2 regions of the Janthinobacterium breve genome follow, and region 2 is predicted to be linked to the other one. Evidence: predicted binding sites of a transcription regulator. Region 2 holds the regulator's gene; the other holds the start of a gene.
What was found. The regulator FNR, encoded in region 2, switches genes on or off when oxygen is low (the NO sensors DNR and NnrR bind a similar motif). The targets are predictions, from matches to a motif close to TTGATNNNNATCAA.
Positions count from the first base shown of each region.

Region 1: the regulator FNR is predicted to act here: its motif matches at 4,201-4,214, upstream of cqsA (alpha-hydroxyketone-type quorum-sensing autoinducer synthase).

Region 1 covers NZ_JBNYXY010000003.1:215,077-224,161, forward strand. The annotation lists gene ACQ4W0_RS06375 (DNA recombination protein RmuC) at 1-195, opposite strand, end outside; gene ACQ4W0_RS06380 (group II truncated hemoglobin) at 200-595, opposite strand; gene ACQ4W0_RS06385 (MFS transporter) at 729-1,433, shown strand; gene ACQ4W0_RS06390 (MFS transporter) at 1,452-1,988, shown strand; gene ACQ4W0_RS06395 (GIY-YIG nuclease family protein) at 2,012-2,359, shown strand; gene ACQ4W0_RS06400 (MarR family winged helix-turn-helix transcriptional regulator) at 2,417-2,866, shown strand; gene cqsA (alpha-hydroxyketone-type quorum-sensing autoinducer synthase) at 2,889-4,136, opposite strand; gene ACQ4W0_RS06410 (sensor histidine kinase) at 4,289-5,587, shown strand; gene ACQ4W0_RS06415 (response regulator) at 5,591-6,598, shown strand; gene ACQ4W0_RS06420 (ABC transporter permease) at 6,607-9,085, opposite strand, start outside.
Region 2 covers NZ_JBNYXY010000011.1:232,867-241,951, reverse strand. The annotation lists gene ACQ4W0_RS23225 (heavy metal translocating P-type ATPase) at 1-1,063, shown strand, start outside; gene ccoS (cbb3-type cytochrome oxidase assembly protein CcoS) at 1,067-1,243, shown strand; gene ccoN (cytochrome-c oxidase, cbb3-type subunit I) at 1,482-2,909, shown strand; gene ccoO (cytochrome-c oxidase, cbb3-type subunit II) at 2,925-3,539, shown strand; gene ACQ4W0_RS23205 (cbb3-type cytochrome oxidase subunit 3) at 3,541-3,741, shown strand; gene ccoP (cytochrome-c oxidase, cbb3-type subunit III) at 3,734-4,654, shown strand; gene ccoG (cytochrome c oxidase accessory protein CcoG) at 4,659-6,041, shown strand; gene ACQ4W0_RS23190 (FixH family protein) at 6,144-6,668, shown strand; gene fnr (fumarate/nitrate reduction transcriptional regulator Fnr) at 6,672-7,430, opposite strand; gene ACQ4W0_RS23180 (response regulator) at 7,670-9,085, shown strand, end outside.

The DNA of each region.
Region 1 (9,085 bases), on a different contig from region 2:
CGCCTGCAACTGCAGCCGCACTTCGCGTTCGACGCGGTCGATGCGTTCCAGGCTTTGCTGCTGGTGCTGCTGCACCAGCGCCAGCGTGGTGGTGCCATCGCCGGCCACGCCACGCGGACGCAGCAGCAGCAAGATTAATAGGACGATGGCGACGGCAGCGGCGCCCAGCAGGCTGTAAAACTCGATTGGGCTCATGGGATCAGTCAGGTTTGTTGCGCATCCAGTCGGCTGTCTGATAGAACGATTCCATCAGGCGCACGCGCAGGGACTCTTCGATACCCGTGTCTTCCATGGCCCAGGCCATGGCGCGCAGCCACTGGTCGCGCTCGCTGGTGCCGATGGCGTAGGGCAAATGGCGGGCGCGCAGGCGCGGGTGGCCGAATTTCTCGATATATAAATCCGGCCCACCCATCCACCCCGTCAGGAAGAAATACAGCTTGTCGCGCGAACCGTCTGTGGATGGGGGATGCATGACGCGGATGCCGGAAAATTCCGTTTCCAGTTCCATCAAGTCATAAAAACGGTCGACCATTTCGCGCAGCACGGGGGCGCCGCCGATGGTCTCGTACAGGGTGGGGGCAGTGTTCTCAGTCATGGCCGCCATGATAACGCAAGCGTCGGCGGCCCACGCAGGGCCAGCTGCCGATGCCACAATAAATGGCAATATACTTGACCACTCAAGCTTATATCAACTACCATGCAATTTCTCAAACACGGACAAGACGAGCATGCCAAGCGCTATCGACACTCCTTTGCTACGCAATAGCAACTTCCGCTGGCTGCTGGGGGGCGGCATGGTCTCCATGCTGGGCGACCAGTTCAGCATGCTGGCCCTGCCCTGGCTGGTGCTGAGCCTGACGGGCGATAGCCTCAGCCTGGGCATCGCCGTGGCCCTGATGGGCGCCCCGCGCGCCGTGCTCATCTTGCTGGGCGGCACCGTCGCCGACCGCTATTCACCCCGACGCGTGATACTGCTGAGCAAATATGCGAACGCCGCCATTTTGCTGTTGCTGGCGGCACTGCTGTTGCTGGACCAGGCCAGCCTGGCGCTGGCGTATGCGGCCGCGCTGGCGCTGGGTATCACTTCCGCCTTCGCCATCCCGGCCGGCACGGCCATTCTGCCGCAGGCCGTGCCGCTGCAATCGTTGCAAAAAGCCAATGGCTTGCAAATGGGCGCGCGCCAGTTGTCCTTGCTGGCCGGCCCCCTGATGGCTGCGCTGGTGCTCGGCTCTCACGATGGCGCGCAGCAAACCCCCATGGCAGCGCTGGCCGCCGCCTTTGCCATCGATGCGCTGACGTTCCTGTTCTCCGCCTGGACCTTGCGGCAAGTCAGCCTGCGGCCACTGGCAGCCGCCGCCACGGCGCAAGGCATGTGGCGCGACACGGCGGCGGGCCTGGCCTTGGTGTGGCGCGACATTCCCTTGCGCAGTTGATATGCCTACTGGGCGGTGGTGGCCTTCTTCGTCATGGGACCGCTGCAGGTGGCCTTGCCCGTGCTGGCCAGCGAACGCCTGCACGGTGCCGCAGCGCTGGGACTGCTGATGGGCGCGCACGGCGCCGGCACCCTGGCCGGCATGCTGGCCTCCAGCCTGGGCGGCGCCTGGCTGCGCCGGCGTTTCGGCGCCACCCTGCTGCTCGTCGACGCGGTGGTGGGCTGCCTGCTGATGGTGCTGGGGCAAATCAGCACAGCCTGGCAAGGCGCAGCCTTGCTGGCCGTCACAGGCATGCTGGGTGGCTACTTGCAGGTCGCCATCTTTACGTGGATACAGCGGCGCGTGGCACCCGCCATGCTGGGCCGGGCCATGGCCCTGTTCATGGGCATCTTCCTGGGCTTGGCCCCCCTGTCGGCGGCGGCAACGGGCGCGCTGCTACGCCACCTGAGCGTGGGTGAGCTGTTCTGCAGCGGCGGCGCCCTGCTGCTGGCGGCAGCCGTGGCGGCGGCACTCTTCACCACCATCCCGCGCATCGCCGGAGCAGAAACGATTTGAACGAACAATAGCATAAATACAACATGGACAAGACACGACAAACAACATTGAAGGCACACTACCGGCAACAGCCACCGCCGCTGGGCATCATCGCCCTGCGGCACCTGCCCAGCGGACGGACCTTGCTCGAATGCAGCCGTAACGCGCCCGGCATGCTGAACCGGCACCGCTTCGAACTGAACCTGGGCAAACACCGCAATGCTCTGCTGCAGGCGGACTGGCGGCGCGACGGCGCGGCGGCCTTTTCCTGCGAGATCATCGACACCGTCAGGCTGCCCGACGATCCCGCCTTCGATGCGGATGCCGAGCTGGCCGCCCTGCTGGCCCTGCACCGCGCACAGTGGCTGGAACAGGGGCAGCCACTGTATTGAGCAGGTTTGCTTTACACTTGCGCACTCAAGCACTGCGCAGTCAACATAAAGAAAACCATGAACGATCACACTCCCCCGTCGCCGGACAGCGATGGCGCGCTGGACTTTTTCCTGCGCCTGGCGCGCGCCCAGGCACTCATCGTGCGCCGCTTCGACAGCGCCCTGGGCAATGTGCATGGTCTGAGCTTCAGCGACTATCAATTGCTGTATCAGCTGCAGCGCGCACCCGGTGCGCGCCTGCGCCGCATCGACTTGGCCGAACGCCTGGCGTTGACGGCCTCGGGCGTCACGCGCTCCTTGATGCCGCTGGAAAAAATCGGCTTGGTGGTGCGCCAGGCCGATGTGCGCGACGCGCGCGTGGGCTATGCCGTGCTGACTGCCGCCGGCCAGGAATTGCTGGGACATGCCAGCGCCACCGCGCATGCGGTGGGCCGCGAATTGCTGCAGGACGCCCCGGCAGAGCAGCTGGCAGCGCTATCGGCCATCCTGGGCAGGCTGGCCGGCTGACACCGCCAACCCCCGCCGCCGCTTACACGAGCGCCAGCTTGCGCAAGCGCCGTGTCGACTGCCAGTGTTCCACGCCCACTTCGGCGCGCACCGCCGCGCAGGCGGCCAGCAGCCTGGCGATGCCCGTCTCGTCGAGTCCCGCGTTGAGGGTCAGCCGCACGAGGGCGCGGTTCTTCGCCGTTGCCGGGGCGCAGAACATGGCGCCGTAAATGCCATGCCGCTCCAGCGCCTGGCGCAGGGCCAGGGTGGCCGGTTCGCCACCCGCTTCCAGCGCCACGATCTGTTCCGTGCCGTCGCTGACGTTGTAGCCGAGCGCGCTCAAACCCTCGCGCACCTGCACCGTGTGGCGCCGCAAAATGGCGCGGCGCGCGTCGGCGGCCATGATGAAATCGAGCGCCGCGTCCAGCCATGCCAGCTCGTGCGCCAGCAGGCAGGAGCTGAAGATGGCAGGACGCGATTCAGACAAGAAATATCCCTTGAAGCGGCTGGAACAACTGATGAAACCGGCGCGTCCCGCGAAGGCCTTGGCCAGCGACGCCGTGCGGAAATGCACGCGGTGGCCCAGGCCCCAGGCTTCCACCAGGCCCGCGCCTTGCGGACCATGCGTGCCCAGCGAGTGGGACTCGTCGACCACCACCACGCAGTCGCTGCGCTCGGCAATGTCCAGCAGTTCCAGCAGCGGCGCCAGGCTGCCGTTGGTACTGTACAGGGCATCGACGACGATCACGCCGCGGCCATGTTTTTCCACTTGCCGCCGCAGGTGCGCCATGTCATTGTGCAAGAAGGCGACGGCCTGGGCCTGCGCCGACAGCACGCCTTCCCACAGCGAGGCATGGGCCTGCATGTCCAGGTAGACGGGGATGCCGGGGCCGGCGATACACTGCAGCAAGCCGACATTGGCCGCCATGCCGGACTGCGCCAGAATGCCGTCCTCGCAGCCCATGAAGCGGGCCAGCCGGCTTTCCAGCCGATGCTGTTCGCTGCCTTCCTGCAAGTACACGGCCGACATCAGCATGCCGCCCGCGTTCGCCTGCAGGGAAGCCACCTGGGCCGCCACCAGCGCCGGCTCGGCGGCGATGGAAAGATAGTCATTACCCGCCAGAAAAATGGCATGGGCGGGTGTCGGTTGCCAGGCGTGGGGATGCTGGCCACCCAGCAGTTTTTCAATGCGCGTGACGTGATGCGCATCCATGCGCCGCACGATGTAGTCGGGCAGGCAATGTTCGGCGCGGGCGAAGGATGGGGCGTGCAGGCTGGTAGCGATAGTCATGGTTTTTCTCCTGGGGAAAGGTTTGCTGCGGATTAAAGCCTTGACCGTGTTGCCAACTCATCCATTGACGTATATCAATGTCCGGCGAGATAACCGTACAAGCAAGAAAAATTACGCGATGATAATGTTCTGAAGAGAATCAAGGCAGAGTCATGACGCAGCAATGGCAAGGAGGATGGACACACTGGCGCAGGCGCCTGCTCCATTCGCTGCTACATGAACGCGTGCCGCATGAAAACCTGGCCAGCCGCGTCGCCATGCTGGCCGCCGTGGGCACGGTGGCCATGCCGCTGTACTACCTGCTGTGGCAATTTTTTTTCCCACAAGCCTATGAAAACCTGACCCTGCGCCTGACGGGCGTGGGCATCTGCGTGGCCGGCTTGTTTGCGCGCCGCTTCTCGGTCCGCTGGCTGTCGCGCTACCTGCTGTTCGCGCTCAGCTACATCCTGCCCTTCTTCTTTACCTTCATGTTTCTGATGAATCACGCCTCGTCCATCTGGAGCCAGTCGCTGCTGATCGGCCTGGTGGTGCTGTTTCATTTCGACACGGGACTGGCCTGCCGCGCCTACCTGATCGGCACGGGTGCCGCCTGCTTGGCCGTCATCCTGCAAGGGGAAGGCGCCTACCTGCTGCAGCCTGAAGTGCTGCAGCAATTGCCCGTGCACTGGTTCACCATCGCCGCGCTGTCCGTGGTGAAAGTGGGCAGCAAAGTACTGGAACGGGAACGGCTGGCGGGCATGGCGGCCGGGCTCGGTTCCGTGGCGCACGAACTGCGCACGCCGCTGACCAGCGTGGAAGCGAATGTGCGGGGCATGCGCCGGCTGCTGCCGCAGCTGGCTGGCCAGGCGGACGACATACCGCCGCTGCAGGATGCCCTGTCGCGTATCCAGTTCGAAGTGCGCCACATGCAACACATGATCGACTTGTTCCTGATGAGCGCCAGTGCCGTGAACCGCAACCTGCAGCCCAGCCAGTCGCTCTCGATGCTGGCGATGGTGAACGCCGTGCTCAAACGCTACCCGTTTACCGGCAAGCTGCAGCGGGCCAGCGTCACGGTGGACGTGCGCACCGACTTCCAGTTCGCCGGCCAGGACGAACTGTGCGTGGTGATCCTGCTGAACCTGCTGAGAAATGCGCTGAAAGCCATCCAGCGGGCCGGCAAGGGCCGCGTGCGCATCATCATCGACGGCGCCCGCCCTGTGCCCAGGCTGCTGTTCATCGACACGGGCTGCGGCATCGCGCCGGCCCGCCTGCCGTTGATCTTCGAGCGTTTTTATTCCTATCCCGTGCATAACGGCAGCGGCATCGGCCTGGCACTGTGCCGGCAGATCGTCACCGCCTGGCAAGCGCGCATCCGCTGCGTATCGCGCGAGCATGCCTATGCGATCTTCATCCTGGAATTTCCCCAACCCCTGCCTGCCCGCTTCCAACCCTCTTCTCCCGCAAGGTGACGCATGCAACTGCCCGTCTACACCCATCCGACCCTGACCGTATTGATCGACGACAGCGATTCCTTCCTGAAAAGCCTGGCGTTCCAGCTCGATCCCGGCCTGGCGCGCAAGACTTTCCACGACACCAGCAGCGCGCTGCACTGGTTGCGCCACAGCACGCAACTGGGCGAAACGCCACTGCACGTCAATTTCGACACGCAAAACCTGCCGCCCGACCAGTGCAACGTGGCGCTCGATCTCGAACGCATCTGGCGCATCAGCGGCCAGGCGCAGCGCTTTGCCGTACCGTCCGTGCTGGTGGTCGATTATTCGATGCCGCAAATGAATGGCCTGGAATTCTGCCAGGCCGTGCGCGACTTGCCGTGCAAGAAGATTTTATTTACAGGGGCGGCCGATGAAAAAGTGGCCGTGACAGCCTTCAACCGGGGCTTGATCGACCGCTACATCAAGAAGAGCGACGACGATGCGCTCGATATCCTGGAACAGGAAATCCATGCCCTGCAACGCGAATTCTTCCTGCAGCAGTCGGACACCGTGCGCGACTTGCTATTGCTGCACGACTACAGTTTCCTGCAAGACGAAGCCCTGGCTACCGTCGTGCACGAGCTGTGCCGGCGCCATGGCTTCGTCGAGTTTTACATCTTTCCCAATCCCAGCGGCATCCTGTTCTTCACGCGCGATGGCCACGCCAAGCTGATGATCATCGAGACGGAACGCAGCCTGCACACGCAGTACGAAATGGCGCGCGACAGCGACGCACCGGAATCCTTGCTGCTGGCCCTGCTGGAAATGCGCGTGATCCCGTATTTTTCGGACGCCGACAGCGATGGCATGTATGCGGCGCACATCGGCGAAAACTGGTTCCGCTACTGCGCCGCGCCCACCATCTGCCTGGGCCGCGTGACATATTTCTGGGCCCTGTTCGACGTGCCGGCGCACCAGCTGGGGCAGCCAGTCATGTCCTACGCGCAATTTCTGCGCGCGGGCGCGGGCGACAGCGTCAACGCGTAGTTGGCAACTTAGCCTTCCCGCAGCGTTTGCAGCGGCGGATGTTTCAAGACATTGCGCAAGCCCAGCCAGCCGCCGGCGATCGCGCACAGGGCGCCGGCCAGCAGGCCGAAGGCCCACACGCCCGGCGCGAAGCTCCAGGCGAACTTGAACTGGTAGGTGGCCAGGGCCCAGCCCATGGCAGCCGCGCCCGTCGCCGCCAGCAAGCCGGCCAGCGCGCCGACGAGCGAAAATTCGATCAGCTGCGCCTGCGCCAGCTGGCGCCGCGTGGCGCCCAGCGCGCGCAGCAGGCCCGCTTCGCGCGTGCGCTCGTCCTGCGAGCCCATCAAGGCCGCATACAGCACCAGCAAGCCCGACGCCAGGGTAAAGGCGAAGAGGAATTCGACGGCCGTGACCACCTGGTCCAGCACGCCCTGAATTTGCTTGAGCACGCCACCCACGTCCACCACCGTCAGGTTCGGATAGTCGCGCAGCAAGGCATTGCCCAGGTCCGCCTGCGCGGGCGGCAGGTGGAAGGCCGTGATCCACGTCTGCGGCGTGTCCGCCATGGCGGCCGGGTTGATGATGACAAAGAAATTGACGCGCATCGAACCCCATTCCAGCTTGCGCAGGCTGGTAATGGCCGCTTCCACGGGCTGGCCGGCGATGTCGAAGCGCAGCTTGTCGCCCAGTTTCAGTTTCAATGTCTTGGCGATGCCCTCTTCCACCGATGCTTCTGCCGGCGCACCGGGCGCATTGCTGAACCATTTGCCGGCGACCAGCTTGTTTTCCTCCTGCATGCTGGCCATCGTCGACAGGTTGAATTCGCGGTCGGCCAGGCCTTTGGCGCGGTCGTCCTCGTAGGTGGTTTCCGTGATGGCGTTGCCATTCACGGCCACCAGGCGCCCGCGTATCATCGGATACAAAGGCGCATTGGCCACGCCGGCCTGCGCCAGGCGCGCGGCGATCGGGTCTTTTTGCTCGGGCAGGATATTGATCATGAAGCGGTTCGGCGCGTCCGGCGGCGTGGCATTGCGCCAGGCCACCATCAAGTCGCCGCGCACCATCGTCAGCAGCAGCAAGGCCATCAGGCCCAAGGCCAGCGACACCACCTGGATCACGGTGGCGCCCGGACGCCGCTGCAATGACGTGACGGCGAAGCGCCAGCCCTGATGGTTGAAAACGCCGCGCAAGGATTTCAGCGACTTGATGCCCAGCCAGCCGGCCAGGCCGAACAGCGCGAAGCCGCCCAGGAAGCCGGCCGCCGTCAGCAGCGCCAGTTTCACATCGCCCGCCTGCCACAAGAGCAGCACGACGAAGGCGGCGATGCCCAGGCCATACGTGGCCAGGGCCAGCGCCTGCGGCGGCTCCTGTTCGCGGCGGATCACCCGATTATGGGGAACATTGCGCAACTGCAAAATCGGCGGCAGGGCAAAGCCCAGTAGTAATAACATGCCGGTGGCCACGCCCTGCAGGGCGGGCAGCATGGAAACGGGCGGCAAATCGCTCTGCACCAGCTTGCCCAACAGCTCCAGCAGCACCAGGTGGCCGCCGAAGCCCACCATCACGCCGACCACGCTGCCGGCCAGGCCCACCAATAAAAACTCGATCACGTACATGGCCGTGACCTGGTTTTGCGTCAAGCCCAGGCAGCGCAGCATGGCGCAGGCATCCAGGTGGCGCAGCATGAAGCGGCGCGCCGCCATGGCCACGGCGACAGCGGCCAGCATGGCCGACAGCAAGCCGACCAGCGAAAGAAAACGGTCGGCGCGGTCCAAGGTCGATTGCATCTGCGGGCTGCCCGATTCCAGCGATTCGATGCGCACGCCCTTGATGGCCTGCGTCTTGATCTGGCTTTCCAGCCAGGCTTGATATTGCGCAAGCTCGGCCGCCTTGGCCGGCGACGCCGACAGCAGCAAGCGGTAAGACACGCGCGAGCCGTTCTGCACCAGCGCCGTGGCCGCCAGGTCGGACAGGGGCAGCATCACGCGCGGGGCGAAGTTCAAAAAGGAGGCGCCCCGGTCCGGTTCGCTGGCGATCAGTTGCGTGACCGTAAAGGCCTTGTCGCCCAGTGTCACGGTGTCGCCCAGCTTGGCGTTCAGGCTGGACAGAATTGCCGCATCGACCCACAGGGTGCCCGGCGCGGGCACCTGGCTGGTCGGCTGACCGACGGCATCCTGCGCCTCGCTGGTGCTGGTCGTGATTTTCAGCTTGCCGCGCTGCGGGTAGCCGGGCGAGACGGCCTTGATGGACGCCAGTTGCGAGCTCGATTGCTCGCCCGCTCCCGCCTGCGCCATGCTGGGGAAGGTCACCGTGTCGGCCAAAGTAAAACCGCGCTTCTGCGCTTCGGCGCGCCAGGCCGCATTGACGGGCTGGTCGGCGCTGATGACCAGGTCGGCCCCCAGCAACTGGTGCGCATCGCGGTTCAGGCCCGCACGCAGGCGGTCGACGAAGAAGCCCACGGCCGACAGGGCCGCCACGGCCACGATCAGCGCGACGAGCAAGAAACGC
Region 2 (9,085 bases):
GGCCTGGCCCGTGGCCATCGCCGCGCTGGTCGTGTCGTGCCCGTGTGCATTATCCCTGGCCACGCCGACGGCGCTGGCGGCCGCCACCGACAGCCTGCTGCGGCGCGGCGTGCTCATCGTCCAGCCGCATGTGCTGGAAACCCTGCACCGCGCCACCCATATCGTCTTCGACAAGACGGGGACATTGACCCTGGGCCGGCCTGTGCTGCAGCAAATCGAGGGCCTGGGCAACATGACGGAAGACGCTTGTTTGCAACTGGCCGCTGCACTGGAAGCGGGCAGCGCCCATCCGCTGGCGCAGGCGATCCTGGCTGCCGCCGGAGAACAAGCGCGCGCGCATGCGGAACAATTGCAGGAAGTGCAGGGCCAGGGACTCGAAGGCGTGATCAATGGCGTGCGCTACCGTCTGGGCAACGCGGCCTTTGTCGCCGCCATCGCCGGGCCGCCGCTGGGCGACACGGCCGTCGGCATGCAGGGCATGACGCCGCTGTACCTGGGCACGCAGGGGCACTGGCTCACGCGCTTTTTGCTCAGCGATGCGCTGCGCCCGGAAGCGCGCGAAGTGGTCGCATATTTCCACCGGCGCGGCAAGCAAGTCGTGTTGCTGAGCGGCGACCAGGAAGCCCTGACGCAAAGCGTGGCGGCGCAACTGGGCATCGCCACGGCCTGCGGCGAATGCCTGCCCGATGAAAAGCTCGATTTCGTGCAGCAATTGCAGGCGACGGGCGCCGTCGTGGCGATGGTCGGCGACGGCATCAACGACGCCGCCGTGCTGAGCGCGGCCGACGTCTCGTTCGCCATGGGTTCCGGCGCCGCACTGGCGCAGGCGCATGCGGACACGGTGCTGCTGTCGTCACAGCTGCGCTCCGTGCTCGATACGGCGCAAACGGCCGCGCGCAGCATGCGCATCATCCGCGAAAACCTGGGCTGGGCCACCCTGTACAATCTGACGGCCATCCCGGCGGCCGCGCTGGGTTTCCTGAACCCCTGGCTGTCCGGCGTCGGCATGGCTGCCAGCTCGGCGGTCGTCATCGCCAACGCCCTGCGCCTGCGGAAAGCCTGAACCATGGAAGCACTCTACCTCCTCATCCCCTTAAGCGTCGTGGTCGTCTTCATCGCCCTGTGGGTGTATTTCACGGCCTCGGACAGCGGCCAGTTCGACGACCTCGTCGGACCGGGCCTGCGCGTGCTGCAGGACGACGATACGGCCGTCAAACCAGCACCCGACGAACCGCACGCTTGACTTTTCCACACCCGGCACGATGGCCTCCAACCATCGTTGGCATACGCTTTTTGACACAGCTCAAGCACCACTTGCAGGGATCTTGCCCGGCTTTTTTTACCTAAATCACCATTTATTTCGATGCCACTTCGCTACCCTTATTTCATCCGGGGAATTTTGATCCACATCAAAGTTTTTTAGCGGTCAAACACTTACTCTCTGGCCACCATCATAAATAGTAATTCCAGGGAGAGTCTTTGTGGATCAATCGCTGAACTATAACTACAAGATCGTGAAGCAATTCGCGGTCGCTACTGTGGTATGGGGCATCATCGGCATGCTGGTTGGCGTTATCATCGCCGCTCAGTTGGCCTGGCCTGCCCTGAACCTCGACATACCATGGCTGACATACGGACGTTTGCGTCCGCTGCACACGAATGCGGTGATTTTCGCCTTCGGCATCTGCGGCCTGTTCGCCACCTCGTACTACGTTGTACAACGCACCTGCCAGGTGCGCCTGTTTTCCGACAAACTGGCCGCCTTCACGTTCTGGGGCTGGCAAGCGGTGATCCTGTCCGCCGTCGTCACCCTGCCCATGGGCATGACGCGCGGCAAGGAATACGCCGAACTGGAATGGCCTATCGCCATCCTCATCGCCGTCGTCTGGATCGCTTACGCCATCGTTTTCTTTGGCACCTTGATCAAGCGCAAGGTCAAGCACATCTACGTGGCCAACTGGTTCTTCGGCGCCTACATCCTGGCCGTGACGATTTTGCACGTGGTCAATGGCGCCGTCATGCCAGCCTCGTTCACCAAGTCGTATTCCGCCTATGCGGGCGTGCAGGACGCCATGATCCAGTGGTGGTACGGCCATAACGCGGTGGGTTTCATCCTGACCGCCGGCTACCTGGGCATGGTCTACTACTTCATCCCGAAACAGGCAGAGCGCCCCGTGTACTCGTACCGCCTGTCCATCGTCCACTTCTGGGCGCTGATCTTCACCTACATGTGGGCCGGCCCGCATCACCTGCACTACACGGCATTGCCTGACTGGACGCAATCGATCGGCATGGTCTTCTCGCTGGTCCTGCTGGCACCAAGCTGGGGCGGCATGATCAACGGCATCATGACCCTGTCGGGCGCCTGGCACAAGCTGCGCACCGATCCGATCCTGAAATTCATGATCGTCTCGCTGTCGTTCTACGGCATCGCCACCTTCGAAGGTCCGATGATGTCGATCAAGACCATCAACTCGCTGTCGCACTACACCGACTGGACCGTTGCCCACGTACATGCGGGCGCCCTGGGCTGGGTGGGCTTCATCACCATGGGTTCGATCTACTATCTGCTGCCACGCCTGGCGGGCCGCACGCAGATGCACAGCACGCGCCTGGTCGACGTGCACTTCTGGGTGGCCACCATCGGCATCGTGCTGTACATCGCGGCAATGTGGATCGCCGGCGTGATGCAGGGCCTGATGTGGCGCGCGGTCAATCCGGACGGCACACTGACCTACACCTTTGTCGAAAGCGTGAAAGCAACATATCCGTACTACGTGGTGCGCGTGGCCGGTGGCCTGCTGTACCTGTCGGGTATGTGCATCATGGGCTACAACACCTGGATGACCTTGCGCGGCAGCAAACTCCCCGTCGCCCGCATTCCGGAATTGAACGCGGCGCACGCCTGATAGGAGCAAAAGCAAATGAAATTTTCACATGCATGGATTGAGAGAAACCCCTGGCTGCTGATTGCCCTGGTCACGGTAGTGATCAGCATCGGCGGCGCCGTCGAGATCATTCCCCTGTTCTTCCAGAAGAGCACGACGGAACCGGTCGCTGGCCTGAAGCCGTATTCGCCGCTGCGCCTGGCGGGCCGCGACATTTACGTGCGCGAAGGCTGCTACAACTGCCACTCGCAGATGGTGCGTCCGCTGCGCGCGGAAACGGAACGCTATGGCCACTATTCGGTCGCTGGCGAGTTCGTGTATGACCGTCCGTTCCAGTGGGGTTCCAAGCGCACGGGGCCGGATCTGGCCCGCGTGGGCGCCCGCTACAGCGATGAATGGCACCGCACGCACTTGAACAACCCGCGCGACGTGGTGCCCGAGTCGAACATGCCGGCCTACCCATGGCTGGCGAAGACCAAGCTGGTGCCTGACGACATCATGCCGAAGATGCGCGCCCTGAAACGCCTGGGACAGCCGTACAGCGATGCGGAAATCACCGCCGGCCCGGCGCAGCTGCAGGACAAGACGGAAGAAGACGCCCTGGTCGCCTATCTGCAAGGCCTCGGTACATTAATCAAAACAAGGAATTAGCATGGCAATCGAAAACCTGTTTGACAGCGCCAGCAGCGTCATGACGGTGGTTTCCTTTACGACGTTCGTAGGCATCCTGTGGTGGACTTTCAGCCGCAGCAACAGCGACTTCGACGCGGCGGCGCGCCTGCCGTTCGACGACGAGGCGCTCGACTACGCGGCCGATGCCGCGCCGGCACAAGGGGAGCGCAACCATGGCTGACTTTACCAATGGCTTCTGGAATATCTACATCATCGTGCTGTCCCTGCTGGGCATCATCGGCTGCGGCGTGCTGCTGTACTCGCAGTCGAAAATCAAAGTGGTCGAGGGCGCACCTGCCGACGGCACCACGGGCCACGTCTGGGACGAGGACTTGAAGGAACTCAACACGCCAATGCCGCGCTGGTGGATGTGGTTGTTCTACATCACCATCGTCTTCGCTCTGGCGTATCTGTTCCTGTACCCGGGCCTGGGCAACTATGCCGGCAGCCTGGGCTGGAAATCGACGGGCCAGTACGAGGAAGAGCTGAAGAAGGCGGAAGCCGACTACGGCCCCCTGTTCAACAAGTACCTGAGCCAGGACTTGAAGACGGTGGCGGCCGATCCGCAGGCGCAAGCCATCGGCCAGCGTTTGTTCCTGACCTACTGCGCGCAATGCCACGGTTCGGATGCGCGCGGCAACAAGGGCTTCCCCAACCTGACCGACAAGGACTGGCTGTATGGCGGCGAACCTGACATCATCAAGACCACCATCATGCACGGTCGCAATGGCCAGATGCCACCGATGGGCGCCGCCCTGGGCTCCGAAAAGGATGTCGAGAACGTGGCCCATTATGTGCTGAGCCTGTCCGGTTCCACCTCGGACCCCGTCAAGTCGGTGCTGGGCAAGGCCAAGTTCGGCGCCTGCATGGCCTGTCATGGCGCCGATGCGAAGGGCAACCCGATGCTGGGTTCGCCGAACCTGACGGACAAGATCTGGCTGTACGGCGGCAGTGCTGATACCATCATGGAAACCATCCGCAAGGGACGCAACAACACCATGCCGGCTTTCAGCGATTTCCTCGGCGAGTCCAAGGTACATGTGTTGTCGGCCTATGTCTGGAGCCTGTCAAATCCCCAGACGCCCGTGAAATGACGTAATGGAACCTCAAGTCATCAAGATGTATGCGGCCCGCGAGCAAATCTACCCTCGCGAGGCCAAAGGACGCTACGCTACCTGGCGATGGGTATGCGTATGGCTTACCCAGCTGGCGTTCTACGGCTTGCCGTGGTTGACCTGGAATGGCAGGCAAGCCCTGCTGTTCGATTTGACCACGCGCAAGTTCTACATTTTCGGCGTCGTGCTTTGGCCCCAGGATTTCATCTATCTGGCGGCCCTGCTGATCATCTGTGCGTATTTGTTGTTCCTCGTCACGGCCATCGCCGGGCGGGTGTGGTGCGGGTTCTCTTGCCCGCAAACGGTATACACGGAAATCTTCCTGTGGGTCGAACGCCGCATCGAGGGCACGCGCAGCGCGCGCATGGCCCTCGACAAGCAGGGCCCCTCCGTGCGCAAGGCCTTCAAGAAGACGGCCAAGCACCTGGTGTGGGGCGCCATCGCCCTGTGGACGGGCTTTACCTTTGTCGGCTACTTCACGCCGATCAAGGACCTGGCGCAGGCGGTGACCACCCTCAATTTCGGTCCCTGGGAATGGTTCTGGGTCTTGTTCTACAGCCTGGCAACCTACGGCAACGCGGGCTGGCTGCGCGAGCAGGTGTGCAAATACATGTGCCCCTACGCGCGCTTCCAGAGCGCCATGTTCGACCAGGACACCCTGATCATCACCTACGATACCAAGCGCGGCGAACCGCGTGGCGCCATCAGTAAGAAGGCCGGCAACAACGACAAGCTGGGCGACTGCATCGACTGCACCCTGTGCGTGCAGGTGTGTCCGACCGGCATCGATATCCGCAACGGCCTTCAGTATGAATGCATCGGCTGCGCCGCCTGCGTCGATGCCTGCAACAGCGTGATGGACAAGGTCGAGCGGCCACGGGGACTGGTACGCTACAGTACCGACCATGCGATGGAAAACAACTTCAGTTCGAAGCAGATACGCCAGCGCGCCATGCGTCCGCGCGTGCTGATCTACACCTCCATCCTGGCCCTGATCATCATCGCCGTGTGTACTTCGCTGGCCCTGCGCACGCCCCTGAAAATGGACGTCATCCGCGACCGCGGTTCGATGGGACGCGAAGTGGAAGACGGCATGATCGAGAACGTTTACCGTCTGCAGATCATGAACACTTCGGAGCAAACCCAGCACTTCAAGATCAGCGCTTCCGGCTTGCCGGGTCTGACCTTGCTGACGCGCGAAGAGGTGACCTTGCAGCCAACGGAAACGCTGGGCTGGCCTATCCGCCTGCGCGTGCCGCACGGCGTCGGCGAGAAGGGCTCGAACAAGATTGCCATCGAATTGCACTCGCTGGACGACCCATCGCTGCATGTGCGTGAAAGCGCGGTATTCATCGTGCCGCGCTAACAAGGAAAGGCGGACGGGGACCGGGTGCCCTCGCCGCCGCCACGAAGTTGTAGGAAGGCCAGTCCCCGGATGGGGATTGGCCAATTAATCAGGAGAAATACCATGTCCGACAGTCTCAAGCTGCAAGCCCCCGTTGCACCGTGGTACAAGCATCGCTGGCCTTGGCTGCTGATGATCGGTCCCGGCCTGTCCGTGGTCGTCGGCAGCTGCATGGCGTATATCGCGTTTACGCAGCCCGATGCGCTGGTGGTGGGTGATTATTACAAGCAGGGCAAGGCGATCAACCAGGACTTGCGGCGCGATACGATCGCCAGCGACCTGGCGATGGATACCAGCCTGTCCTATGATGTGGCGTCAGCGCGCCTCAGCGGTTCCGTGCACAGCTTCGGCAAGGCTTACCAGGGTCCGCTGCAGCTGCACCTGGCGCATGCGACCTTGCCGGAAAAGGATATCAAGCTGCTGGTGCAGCCCGATGCGGCCGGCAACTTCTCGGTAGCGCTGCCGATGCTCGAGCGCAGCCGCTGGCAAGTGCTGGTGGAAAACGACAAACGCGAGTGGCGCCTGTCCGGCATCTGGACCTGGCCCCTGCAGCGCAGCATCGCGCTGCACGCCGATGAAGAGCTGTAAGACTTACTTGCAGACGTCCGTGCCGGCCGTAATGGCTTTCAACTTGGCCGGCTGCAAGATCTCGATCTCGCGGTTGGAGACGCGCAGCCAGCCTTCTTTCTTGAATTTCGACAATAAACGGCTGACGCTCTCGATGGTCAGCCCCAGGTAATTGCCGATTTCCTCGCGCGACATGCGCAGCTGAAATTTGCTGGCCGAATAGCCGCGCGCTTCATAGCGCGAGGCCAGGTTGACGATAAAGGCGGCAAAACGCTGCGTCGCCTGCATATTGCCCAGCAACAGCATCACGCTTTGCTCGCGCGTGATTTCCTGGCTCATCATGCGGTGGAAATGGCGCAGCAGGGTCGGCATATTGCCCAGCAATTGTTCCAGGCTGGAAAACGGAATTTCACACACTTCGCTGTCTTCCAGCGCCACCGCATTACAGTGGTGGCGATCGGCGCTGATGGCGTCCATGCCCAGCAGTTCGCCGGCCATCTGGAAACCCGTCACCTGCTCTTCGCCGCCCGGATTGATCTGGTACGTCTTGAAGTGCCCCAGGCGGATCGCGTACAGATTCTGGAACGAGTCGCCGATACGGAACAACGAAGCGCCGCGCACGATCTTGCGGCGGCGGCCGATGATCTGGTCCAGCCTGTCCATGTCGCCCACATCGAGGCCCATCGGCAGGCACAATTGATGCATGCTGCAGGTCGAGCATCGCGCACGCAACGCTTCCACGTTCACTGTGGGCAAGGTGGGAGTGAGTAGCGCTTCAGTCATGTCGTTACCTTTTAGAAAATGCAATAACGAGTTTACTGCATACACGGTTGCCGTGTGCCAATTTCACCGCAATTGCGCTGAATAAACGACGTTCTGACTTTAATTATCTGGCAACATCGTCAAAAGCCCATGCGGGGAGGGCAATTTGCGCGGCGCCGCTTGCCAAGTTGATGTATTGATAGGAAAATTCCTGACAGCATTATCTGCCGCCTGTGCCGCACGGTACTGAAAAGGAAATCATGAAGCCTCTCGGCATTAAAGCAAAAGTCGCGCTGGCCACCAGCCTGACCTCGATCGCCATGATCGCGCTGGTCACCATGATCCAGTTGCAGCACATGCGCGCCGACTTCACCAGAGTACTGCTGAGCCAGCAATCGTCCCTGATCACCCGCACCGCTGCCGAGCTCGACGACAAGCTGGGCATGCTGCTGCAGATCGTCACGCTGACGGCCAGGCAGCAGCCGCCGGAATTGATCGCCCAGCCCGCCCAATTGCGCGAATACTATGCGCGCCGCTCGATGCTGGTGCTGTTCGACGACGTGCTGGTGCTCGACGCGCAAGGCGCCGTCGTGGCCGACATGCCCCTCGTCACGGGACGCGCCGGCATCAACGTTGCCGAACGCGAATATTTCCAGACCGTCTTGCGCACGCGTCAACCCATGATCACCGAACCGATACTGGGCAAATCGAGCGGCATGCCCATCGTGCAGATGGTGGCGCCCGTGCTTGGCGCCAACGGCCAGGTGGTGGGCGTGGTGATCGGCGTGCTGCGCCTGTACAAGGATAACCTGCTGGGCCGCCTGCGCACGGAAAAGATCGGCAAGAGCGGCTATTACTTCATCATCACGCGCGACGCCGCGCCGCGCTACGTGCTGCACCCCGATACCAGCCGGCTGCTGCAGCCGCGCAAGCCGAACGCCAACCTGACGACCACACAGTTACTGAAGGAAGATGGTGAAGGCAGCATGGTCAGCACCAACAGCCGCGGCGTCACGGCCGTCAACAGCTTCAAGCGCCTGAAGTCCGTGAACTGGCTGCTGGCCGCCTCGCTGCCCGTCGAGGATGCCTTCGAACCGTTCGATGGTGTGCTGTACCGGCTGGTACTGTGGAGCATTCTCGCTTCGCTGCTGGCCGCTACCGTGCTGGGCTGGGTCACCGTGCGCCTGCTGTCGCCGCTGGTGCGCCTGCGCGACACCCTGCTCGCCCTGCGCACCAGCGGCAGCCGTTTCACCCCCGTACCGGTGCAGCAGCGCGACGAGATCGGCGAACTGACGGAAGCGTTCAACGGCCTGATGAGCGAACGCGACCGCCTGCAGCAGGAACTCGAATCGCGCGCGGCGGAGCTGGAACAGGAGCGCGACCGGGCCGAGGCGGCCAACCGCGCGAAGAGCGATTTCGTGGCCAACATGAGCCATGAAATCCGCACGCCCCTCAATGCCGTGCTGGGCATGGTGTATCTGCTGGGCAATACCAGGCTCGATACGGAACAGCGCAAGTATCTGACCATGGTGCGCGTGGCGGGCCAGTCGCTGCTGGGCATCCTCAACGACGTGCTCGACTATTCGAAGATCGAGGCGCGCCGCATGGAATTGTCGCCCGTCGAATTCGACCTCGATGAAGTGATGAATACCCTGGCCACGACGATGACCATGAAT